Regions from separate parts of the Actinoplanes teichomyceticus ATCC 31121 genome, predicted to be linked through region 2. Evidence: riboswitches for the same ligand, from Rfam matches in the RefSeq annotation. Region 2 holds a riboswitch; the other holds the start of a gene.
What was found. A riboswitch is a leader RNA that binds a small molecule or an ion and turns the genes downstream of it on or off. The one in region 2 is predicted to bind cyclic di-GMP.

Region 1 (4,705 bases), 2.3 Mb from region 2:
TGCTGCTGGCGTATTCTCCGGCGGCGGTGCGGGTGGTGATCCGGGACGACGGCTGTGGCTTCGCCCCGGCTTCGACGGGCGGGTTCGGGCTGCCCGGGATGCGGTCGCGGGCCGAGCAGGTGGGCGGCGTGCTGACCGTGCGCAGTGACCCGGACACCGGTACGACGATCGAGCTGGAGGTTCCCGCTCCTCCACCGGCCACTACGGAGGTGCGCGCGTGATCCGCCTGCTGCTCGTCGACGACCATCCGGTCGTACGGATGGGGTTGCGCGGGATGCTCGACGCCGAGCCGGACCTGACCGTGATCGGCGAGGCGTCCTCCGGCGCGGAAGGCGCCGAGCTCGCCCTGCGCGCACGCCCCGACCTCGTGCTGATGGACCTGCGGATGCCCGGCGGGGACGGGGTGGAGGCCACCGGCCGGATCCTGGCCGCCGACCCGGGCATCCGGGTGATGGTGCTGACCACCTACGAGTCCGACCGCGACATCCTGCGCGCGATCGAGGCCGGCGCCAGCGGGTACCTGCTCAAGGACGCGTCACCGGCCGAGCTGGCGGGCGCGGTGCGCGCGGCGGCCCGTGGCGAGACGGTGCTCGCGCCCAGCGTGGCGTCCACCTTGATCCGGCAGGTGCGCAGGCCCGCCCCACCGGCCCTGTCGGCGCGCGAGACCGAGGTGCTGAACCTGGTGGCGGCCGGTCTGACCAACGCCGACATCGGCAGGCGTCTGTTCATCTCGGAGGCCACCGTGAAGACGCATCTGTTGCGGGTCTTCAACAAGCTGGACGTCGCCGACCGTACGGCAGCGGTCACCACCGCCATGCGCCACGGCCTGCTGTAGCCCGCGGGTCCTATGTCGGACCGAAAGCGACCCCGGAGCATTGCGGGGGATTTACGCCGGAAAAATGCGTTCCGCCGGTAAGCGTGCAGTACGCCGATTAGATTACGGAAGGCGCAGCTAGCGCTGGATTCCGTCCGGTGGCTGAGCTGCTCATCGCCGGTACAGCCGGTTTCCGCAACCGCCTGAAGGTGCTGTACCCGAACAGGCAAACCCGTCGCGAGGCGGGGTCGCAAAGCCAGGGGCCTCCCCGATGGAGGCAGCCCAGCCGCCGAAGGAGACAGAAAGACATGCACGATCACAACCGCCATGCGGCCCCGGGCGGCTCCGTGCCGCTGGTGCTGCGTGGCCCCAAGTCGGTGCGGACGGTCCTGTCGGCTGCGGTAGCCGGCATCATCGGCCTCGCCCCCGCGTTCGTGGCCTCACCAGCCCTCGCCCAGGTCACACCGCAGTTCTATCTCACCACGTCCGCCACTCCGATCCCGGAGACCGATGTCATCACCGGCACCCCCTCCAGCCCGGTGCACAACTACGCGACGGCGACCGTCTCGGTGACCCTCACCGAGCCGGCCGGTTCCGGCGGCGTGACGATTCCATGGGAGACGGTCGACCGGACGGCGATCTCCACCGGCGTGCTGGCGTACCAGGACTACACGGCCGCCACCGGTTCGGTGACCATCCCCGAAGGGGAGACCAGCGCCACCGCCCCCATCCAGATCACCATTCTCGACGATCCCCTGTACGAGGGGACCACCCCGCAGTACTTCGACGTCCAGGTGCCGGTCTCGTACACCGCCCTCCAGCCGGTGTCGACCGCCGCGCGCTCGGCGCGCGTCTCCATCGCCGACAACGACCCGGTGCCGACGGTGAGCATCGGCGACGCGTCCCCCGCCTCGGAGAACTCGGTGCTCGCGTTCCCGCTCACCCTCTCCGGCCGGTCCGAGACCGCGGTGACCGTCAGCGTGACCACGGCGAACGGGCCGGCCAGCGCGAACGCGAATCCGGCCACCGCCGGCAGCGACTACACCCCGCTCAACGCCAGCGCGGTCAACATCCCGGCCCGCAGCCTGAACGGCCTGGCCCTGGTCACGACGCTGGCCGACTCGGTGTTCGAAGGCACCGAGACGGTCTCCGCCACCATCTCCGGCCCGCTGGGCGCCACCCTGGGCACCCCGACCACCGCCACCGGCCGGATCACCGACGCCCAGAGCGCGCCGATCCCGACGGTGTCGGCCTCGGCCCAGACACCCGCCGTCTACACCTTCGCCGAGGGGGCGAGCGGGGAGACGAACGCGGCGATCACCATCACGCTGCCCGCGGCGCAGACGGTTCCGGTCCGGATCGACTACGCCATCACCGGGGGCACCGCGACGGCGGGCGTCGACTACCGGGCCACGAACAGCAGCCTCACGATCGCGCCCGGTCAGACCACCGCGACGATCCCGGTGACGATCATCGGCGACACCGTCTACGAACCCGGCGGTGAGACCTTCACCCTCGCGCTGACCAGCCCGAACGGCTCCATCGGCACGTTCACCCCGCAGACCTTCACGATCACCGAGGCGGGCGACGACGTGGCGCCCGCGTGGACCGTGGAGGACGTGTCGATCGCCGAGGGCAGCACCGGCACCACCACGGCACGTATCCCGATCCGGCTGAGCGGGCCGACCAACGCCGACGTCACGTTCAGCATGCCGCTCACGCCGGTCACCCTGGAGGAGACCGGCACCAACGCGCCCGGGACGTACGGCCAGGACGACTACAACAACCCGGCCAGCAACGACGTCACGATCACCGCGGGCAGCACGGTCGGCTACCTGGACGTGCCGATCAACGCGGACACGGTGTTCGAGACGGACGAGACGGCGACCGTCGCCCCGACGGTCTCGGTCGGCGGCTCGAACGTCGCGTCCGCCGTGGCGCCGGGCGGCCAGCACACCGCGACGCTGACCGTGCGCAACGACGACGCGGCCCCGACGATCACGTTCAACCAGACCTCCGGCTCGGAGGGCACCACGCTGCGCCTCAACGGCACGGTGGTGGGCGTGGCCGAAGCCGCCTACACCCTGGGCCTGACCTACGTCGGTACCGGCGCCAACGCGGCCACCGCGACCCAGGACTTCACCGTCAGCACGTCGCCGACGCCGCAGACCACGGTCACCGCCACCGCCGGCGCCGCCGCGCCGACCCTCAACGTGCCGCTGGCCGAGGTCTACCTGGAACCGGACAACGTCGACGAGCCGACGGAGACCTTCGGGGTCGTGGTGACCGAGACGACCGGTTCGCCGATCGGTATCGGCAGCACGACAGGCGTGTTCCGGATCAACGACGATCCGGGCGACCTGCCGCCGTCCGCCTCCATCGCCGAGACGGCGTCGGTCGACGAGCCGGCCAGCACGGTCAGCGTGCCGGTGACGCTGACCTTCAACGGCGAGACCACGTCGACGCAGCAGACCGTCACCGTCCCGTACTACACGGTGGACCGCACGGCCACGGCCGGCAGCGACTACGTCGCCACCCGCGGCACGCTGTCGCTGCAACCGGGCACCACGACGGCGAACGTCAGCGTCCCGATCATCAACGACCGGACGGCCGAGGGTGACGAGACGTTCGAGGTGCGGCTCGGCACGCCCGGCCCGACCGGCGCCACGGTGACCCAGGGCACGGCCGTCGTGACCATCCGGTCCGAGGACGTGGCACCCGCGCCGACCGCGCCGACCATCACCTCCGCTCCGGCGAGCGTGGCCGTCGGCAGGACCGCGACGATCACCGGTTCGGCCGGCAACAACGCCACGGTGGAGCTGTGGCGGGCGCCCGCCACCGGCGGCAGCTTCACCCGGGTCGCCACGGCGACGCCGAACAACGCCGGCAACTACTCGTTCGTCCAGACCCTCAACACCGGCTACCGGTTCCAGGTCCGGGCCGGCGCCCGGGTCTCCGGCACCCGGCTGATCCAGGTCGTTCCGGCGCTGGCCATCACCGCCACCTCCCGGGCCACCGGCGCGGCGACCGTGACGGTCACCGGCAACCCGAGGTTCGCCGGGCAGGCGGTGACCATCCAGCGGCTGGTGGGCGGCAGGTGGGTCCGGGCCGCGAGCGGCACCACGAACGCGTCCGGTGTCTACACCGCCACGGTGACCCAGCTCGGCGCCGGCTCGACCCAGTCGTTCCGGGCCGTGAGCGCCGCGTACGCCGCCCGCGGCGTGCTGGCCGGCACCTCGGCCACGGTGCGGCTCCGGGTCCGGTGAGCACCATCTGAGCGAGCAGGACATGAACGGGGGTGGCCGGACGGCCGCCCCCGTTCCCGTCCGCCCGGATCAGTCGACCTCGGCCACCGCCTGGGCGAACTGCGCCGAGTACAACCGGGCGTACGCCCCGTCCGCCGCGATCAGCTCGTCGTGCGTGCCCTGCTCGACGATCGCGCCGTTCGCCATCACCAGGATCACGTCGGCGTCGCGGATGGTGGACAGCCGGTGCGCGATCACGAAGCTGGTCCGGCCGGTGCGCAGCGACGCCATCGCGCGTTGGATGAGCACCTCCGTACGGGTGTCGACCGAGCTGGTCGCCTCGTCCAGGATCAGGATGCTGGGCTCGGCGAGGAACGCCCGCGCGATCGTGATCAGCTGTTTCTGGCCCGCGCTGACGCTGGAGCCCTCCTCGTCGATCGGGGTGTCGTACCCCTCCGGCAGCGTCCGGACGAAGCCGTCGACGTGCGCCGCCTCGGCCGCCCGGACGATCGCCGCCCGGTCGCCGGAGTCCGCCCCGTACGCCAGGTTCTCCGCGATCGTGCCGCCGAACAGCCAGGTGTCCTGCAGGACCATCCCGATCTGCTCGCGCAGCTGCTCGCGGGGCATGGTGGCGATGTCCACGCCG
Region 2 (4,705 bases):
GACGAGGCTGCCCGGGCCGCCGGGCAGGGCCAGCTGGAGCTGGCTGAGCGCCAGGGACAGCTGGGGTTCGAAGGTGGCGCCGTCGGGGTGCTCCACGCGTGCGGTCACCGTGATGGTGACCGGGCCCAGATCCGAGCCGATCGCCTTGGCCGCCGCCTGCACGCGGTCGTCCATGCCGTCGAGGTCGAGCAGGACCGTGCCGGTGTAGCGGTCGGTGGTGAACGGCCGTGCCTGCGAGAGCCGCATCGTCGAATGCCAGCCCGCCCCGGACGAGAGCCGGGCGTCGACGCTGATCCTGCCGGGTGCGCCGCGGTACTGCAGTTGCAGATCGACGAGGTCGGTGAGCTTGCGGTAGATCGGGTCGGGGGAGTAGGCGACGGTGCCGTCGTACGCCGCGGACGCGCCCACCTCGGCCGAGTAGGAGAACGTCATCGACTCCCCGGCCCGCGCGCTGCTCGGAGCCGCCTCGGTGGCCGGCCTCATCCAGCCCAGGACGGCGAGGAGCGTACCGGCGACCGCGCACAGGGCGGTCACGGCGGCCAGGACGCGCAGGGCGGGGTGGAGGCGGCCGACGGCCTTGACGGCGAGCGCAGCCGTCCCCCAGGAGCCGCCTTGGCCAGCCATGCCCTTCACTCTCTTCTTCCGGCGCCCACGAGGCATGTCCCTGCGTGTCCGGGCTCGGGCCGCCCCGCCGCTGACGACGAGGAAGCCGAGCACGCCGAGACCGGTGGGACTGAGCAGCGGCCGCAGCCAGGCGCCGCCGTGGGGGACATGGAGGACCGCCCGCCCGATCAACTCATCGGCTGTGGGGGTGACCGCGTCGATCGACGGGTTGTTGTCGCCCTGGAAGACATAGCCGGTCTCTGCGTCGCCGCCGATGATGCGATGCAGCGTCTCCACACCGCCGGAACCATGGTAGGCGGCTATCTGGCCGACTTCGTAGGAATCGGCTCTCAGCAGGACCGCCAGATCGCCGGCCCGGTAGGTGGGCTCCATGCTGACGCCGTGCGTGACGACGTAGGAGATGCGATGCGTGGCGACAGCCCATGCGGCAATGGCCGCCATCGTGAGGATGGCGGCCATTGTCAGACGTCGGGCCCGGGAAATGGCTACTCCGTCATGCCGGACGGCAGATGGCGAACAGCAGTCATCCTGCCATCGGACCCGGGCGGTGGCAGGGATTGCCGGATCAGGCGGCCACCGTGACGTCCAGGGCGGTCACCACGGTCAGGTAGTCGGTGCCGGTGTTGGCCACGGTGCAGTCCCACTTGGTGGTGCCGCTGTTGTACGAGCAGGTGAGGGGCTTGGTGGTGCTCGGGGTGCCGCCGGCGCTCGTGCCGGTCAGCACGCCGGTCACGGTGGCCGTGGTGGGCAGCGCCGCGCTGGCGCCGGCGAGGGTGAGCGTCGCCCCGGTGATGCGCTCGCCGTAGGTGCCGTCGGCCACCAGCGAGGCGGCGCTGAGCACGGCGCCGTCGACGGTCAGGCCGACCTTGCCGCCACCGATGATGGTGGCGCTGCTGATCGACGTGGTGAGCCCGGCGGCGGTGAAGGCGGTGCTGCCCGCGGCGACGGCGCCGGCGACGGCCACGCCGCCGAGGAGCTGGAGCATGGTACGCATATCGGTCGTTCCCCTGTTCGTCCGGTGGTAGCCCAGCCGACCCCGTGGGTCCTGCGGCTTCGCGTCCCCGGCTCGTGCCGGGTTTGCCGTTCTCGCCGAGCGGACTCCGTTATCCCCTGGCAGCCGCCTTGTTCGGCCGGTAGCCGGGGCCGGGTGAGCTTTCGCGGTGACTTTCCGCGCCGGTCCGCTGAATCCGCGGGCTTGAGCATCCGTCGGGTGCGATCCGCCGGCACGTGGGTTGCGCGCAACGGGACACCGGTGGCCGGACGACCGGAAAAGCAGCGCGGCGGCCGTCTGCCAGACGGCCGCCGCACGTGTGCAAAAACGGTCTCAGAGCTTGTAGAACGTCACGTAGTGGTCCGGGGTGAAGTACGCGACCTTCGTGCTCCGGTTGACCACGATCCGGTACGCGTCCCGCGACGCGCCCCTGGCCCGCGAGTAGACGTCGTACTCGTTGTAGGTGGCCGACGGCAGGTAGCCCTCCCGGTTCTGGAAGGTTCCGCCGGTGTAGTTGTAGTTGCCGTACGGCCACGAGTACCAGCCCGCGCTGGTCGGCCACCCGAGCGTCCCCCAGCCGGTGTAGGCGGTGCGCGCCGCCGAGCAGCGGCTGATCGTGCACGAGGAGTGGACGGCGGCCTGCGCGGCGGCGGTGTGGGTCGGGGCGACCACGGCCGGCGCGACCAGCGCGGTGCCGGCCAGCCCGAACACCAGCGCGAGGCTGAGGAGCAGTTTGCGGACGCGGGGCAGGGGATGGGTCACGGTCGAACTCCGATGTGCGGCGAGGGGATGGGGCGCGGACACCGGCCATCGTTTCGGCCCGGGCCGCCCGGCGGTACCTCCCGGCTACATCATTTCATCGGAGTTCACGGATGTTTTACTGTCCGCCGAGCCCGCTCACCCAATCGACATAGTCTGTTTCCGCGGTGGACCGGCGCTGGCCCCCGGGGTGCGGGCCGCTGATCGACGTGGGTTCGACGACCGGCCCGCGCGGCGCCGGGACCCGGGGCTGCTCGGCCGTGATCGAGCCGGCCCGACCGGTCGGCTGGCCGGCGGCGAAGCCGTTGAACGAGTCCGCGGCCGGGGCGGCAGCGGCCGGGGCGGCAGCGGCCGGGGCGGCAGCGGCCGCGGCCCGGCGGGCTCGCCAGCCGCGCGCCCCGGATGCCGGTGTCGGCTGCTGGCCGGAGAATCGCGGCGCCTTCTCCGGAGCCGGCGCCTGCGGCGGGGCCTGGGTGGGCGCCGGCTGGGCGGGGAACGGGGCGCCGGAGCGGAACGGGCTGCCGGTGCCGCCGGAGAACGGGTTGTTCGGCGTGCCGGGCGCCGCGGTGATGACCCCGGTGTCGGACGGCCGCAACTGCTCGTCGGGGCGCAGCGCCGCGGCGGCCGCGGCCTGCGCGATGGCCGACCGCGTCGGGGCGTCCCGCTTCGGCAGCGCGGGCGCCGTCTCGGCGATGGCCGGGGTCGCGCTCGGGGCGGCGGGGGCCGGGGCCGGGCTCGCGGTGGTGGCGGCCGGGGTCGCGCCCGGACCGGTGGCGGCCGGGGCCGGGCTCGCGGTGGTGGCGGCCGGGGTCGCGCCCGGACCGGTGGCGGCCGGGGTCGCGGTCGGGCCCTCGGCGGCGGGGGTGGGCTTCTCCGGTGTCGCCACCCGGTCCGGGGCGCCGCGGATGATCGTGGCCAGCACCGAACCGAGCACGCCGGCGCCGCACGCGGTCATCGCCGACCAGTACGGGTCGGCGCGGAAGCCGGCCGCGGCCGACTCCGGGCCGGCGACCAGGTACGCCGTGGTGAGCAGCGCCGGACCGGCCAGCCCGGCCAGTCCCGCGGCCAGCGCCGACATCCGCCGCTTGCGCGCCACCCAGCCGATCGCCAGGCCGGCGAGCAGGGCCAGGGTCGGCATGGTGAGGAACGCGGTGTGCCCGGCGACGGCGGGCGGGATTAGGCTGCCGTTCAGCACGCCGAGGCGGATCGTGACCGGGGTGCGGCCGGGCAGCAGCGCCGGGCCGGTGGAGACCAGCGCGACCAGCCACATCAGCACGCTCAGGACGGCCACGTTCCACCGTGCCGCGGGCTTGGCGGCGGCGGCCCAGCCGGCGAAGATGCCGGCCGCGGCGCCGAGTCCGGCCGCCGCGCCGATCACGAACACCGGTTGCACCCCGGCGATCTGCGCGGCCCGGGCCGGCTGCATGGTCAGCGGGAGGACGGCGAGCGAGCCGAGTCCGGCGGTCAGGCCGATGGCCAGCGCGCCGCCGGGGCCGACCGGGCGGGGCCGCCAGCGCGGGCGCAGGCCGGTGGCGACGATCGCGCCGAGCGCCGCGGCGGTCATGGCGATCCAGGCGACCCAGGCGAGCTGCGCGGTCCATTGGTCACGCGCAGTGACGTCCAGGACGCGGTCGAGCCGCACGATTCCGAGCCCGTAGGCGATGCCGAGTTGGCCGGCTCCGATCACCGCGGCCGCCGTGGCGGTGGTGGCGAGCAGCTTCACCCAGCTCCGAAATGCCATGCCGGGCACGTTACGGAATGCGGCGGCGGCTCCGCCAGGGGGAGACCGGGTTCTTAAGGCAGCCTAAAGTATGGATCTCCACCAATCGAACTTTGTGAATGTATGGGCGTTACTTGGGGTGACGAGGGGGCGACGGAAGGGATGTTTGCCAGACGTACCTCCAGAGTGGACACTGTCCGGAGCGGACAGCGTGTCCGCCGTGTCGTGCCCATCCCTGCGAACGTGAGACCCCTGCTCAGAAGCCGTGGTTTCGGCAAACGCGGGACGGGACTCTCACATAGTGGTTGGAATCGTGAAGGTGTTCGGCGGCTCCGGCCGCGCCGGTGGCCGGGGATGAGGCATCCGCGCACGTCAACGCCCCGGCGGCGGTCGCGGGACGCGCCCGCGCGCGGTTACCACTCGGACAGCCGGGCGGTTTCCGGGAGGATCCAGGCTTCCCAAACCCCACAGGGTTCTGATGAAATCGCCGCCGTGCCGATAACGGCACGCACCTTGCTGCGCGCGCCGGACGGGGCCGGACCGCAGGCCTCGGGTGGTTTCACGCCGGCGTCATCGACGACAGCTTCTCGGCGTGCCCAGTGGTGCGGGAC

Region 1: it holds a riboswitch for cyclic di-GMP, as region 2 does, so the genes downstream of both, ACTEI_RS29065 (Calx-beta domain-containing protein) here and ACTEI_RS03190 (hypothetical protein) in region 2, are expected to answer to the same signal.

Annotation. Positions count from the first base shown of each region.
Region 1 is NZ_CP023865.1:6,629,296-6,634,000, reverse strand. It holds gene ACTEI_RS29075 (sensor histidine kinase) at 1-221, shown strand, start outside; gene ACTEI_RS29070 (response regulator) at 218-835, shown strand; cyclic di-GMP riboswitch class I at 1,030-1,108, shown strand; gene ACTEI_RS29065 (Calx-beta domain-containing protein) at 1,123-4,080, shown strand; gene ACTEI_RS29060 (ABC transporter ATP-binding protein) at 4,150-4,705, opposite strand, start outside.
Region 2 is NZ_CP023865.1:675,459-680,163, forward strand. It holds gene ACTEI_RS03185 (DUF5305 family protein) at 1-1,065, opposite strand, end outside; gene ACTEI_RS03190 (hypothetical protein) at 1,190-1,618, opposite strand; cyclic di-GMP riboswitch class I at 1,642-1,716, opposite strand; gene ACTEI_RS03195 (ribonuclease domain-containing protein) at 1,949-2,377, opposite strand; gene ACTEI_RS03200 (hypothetical protein) at 2,493-4,115, opposite strand.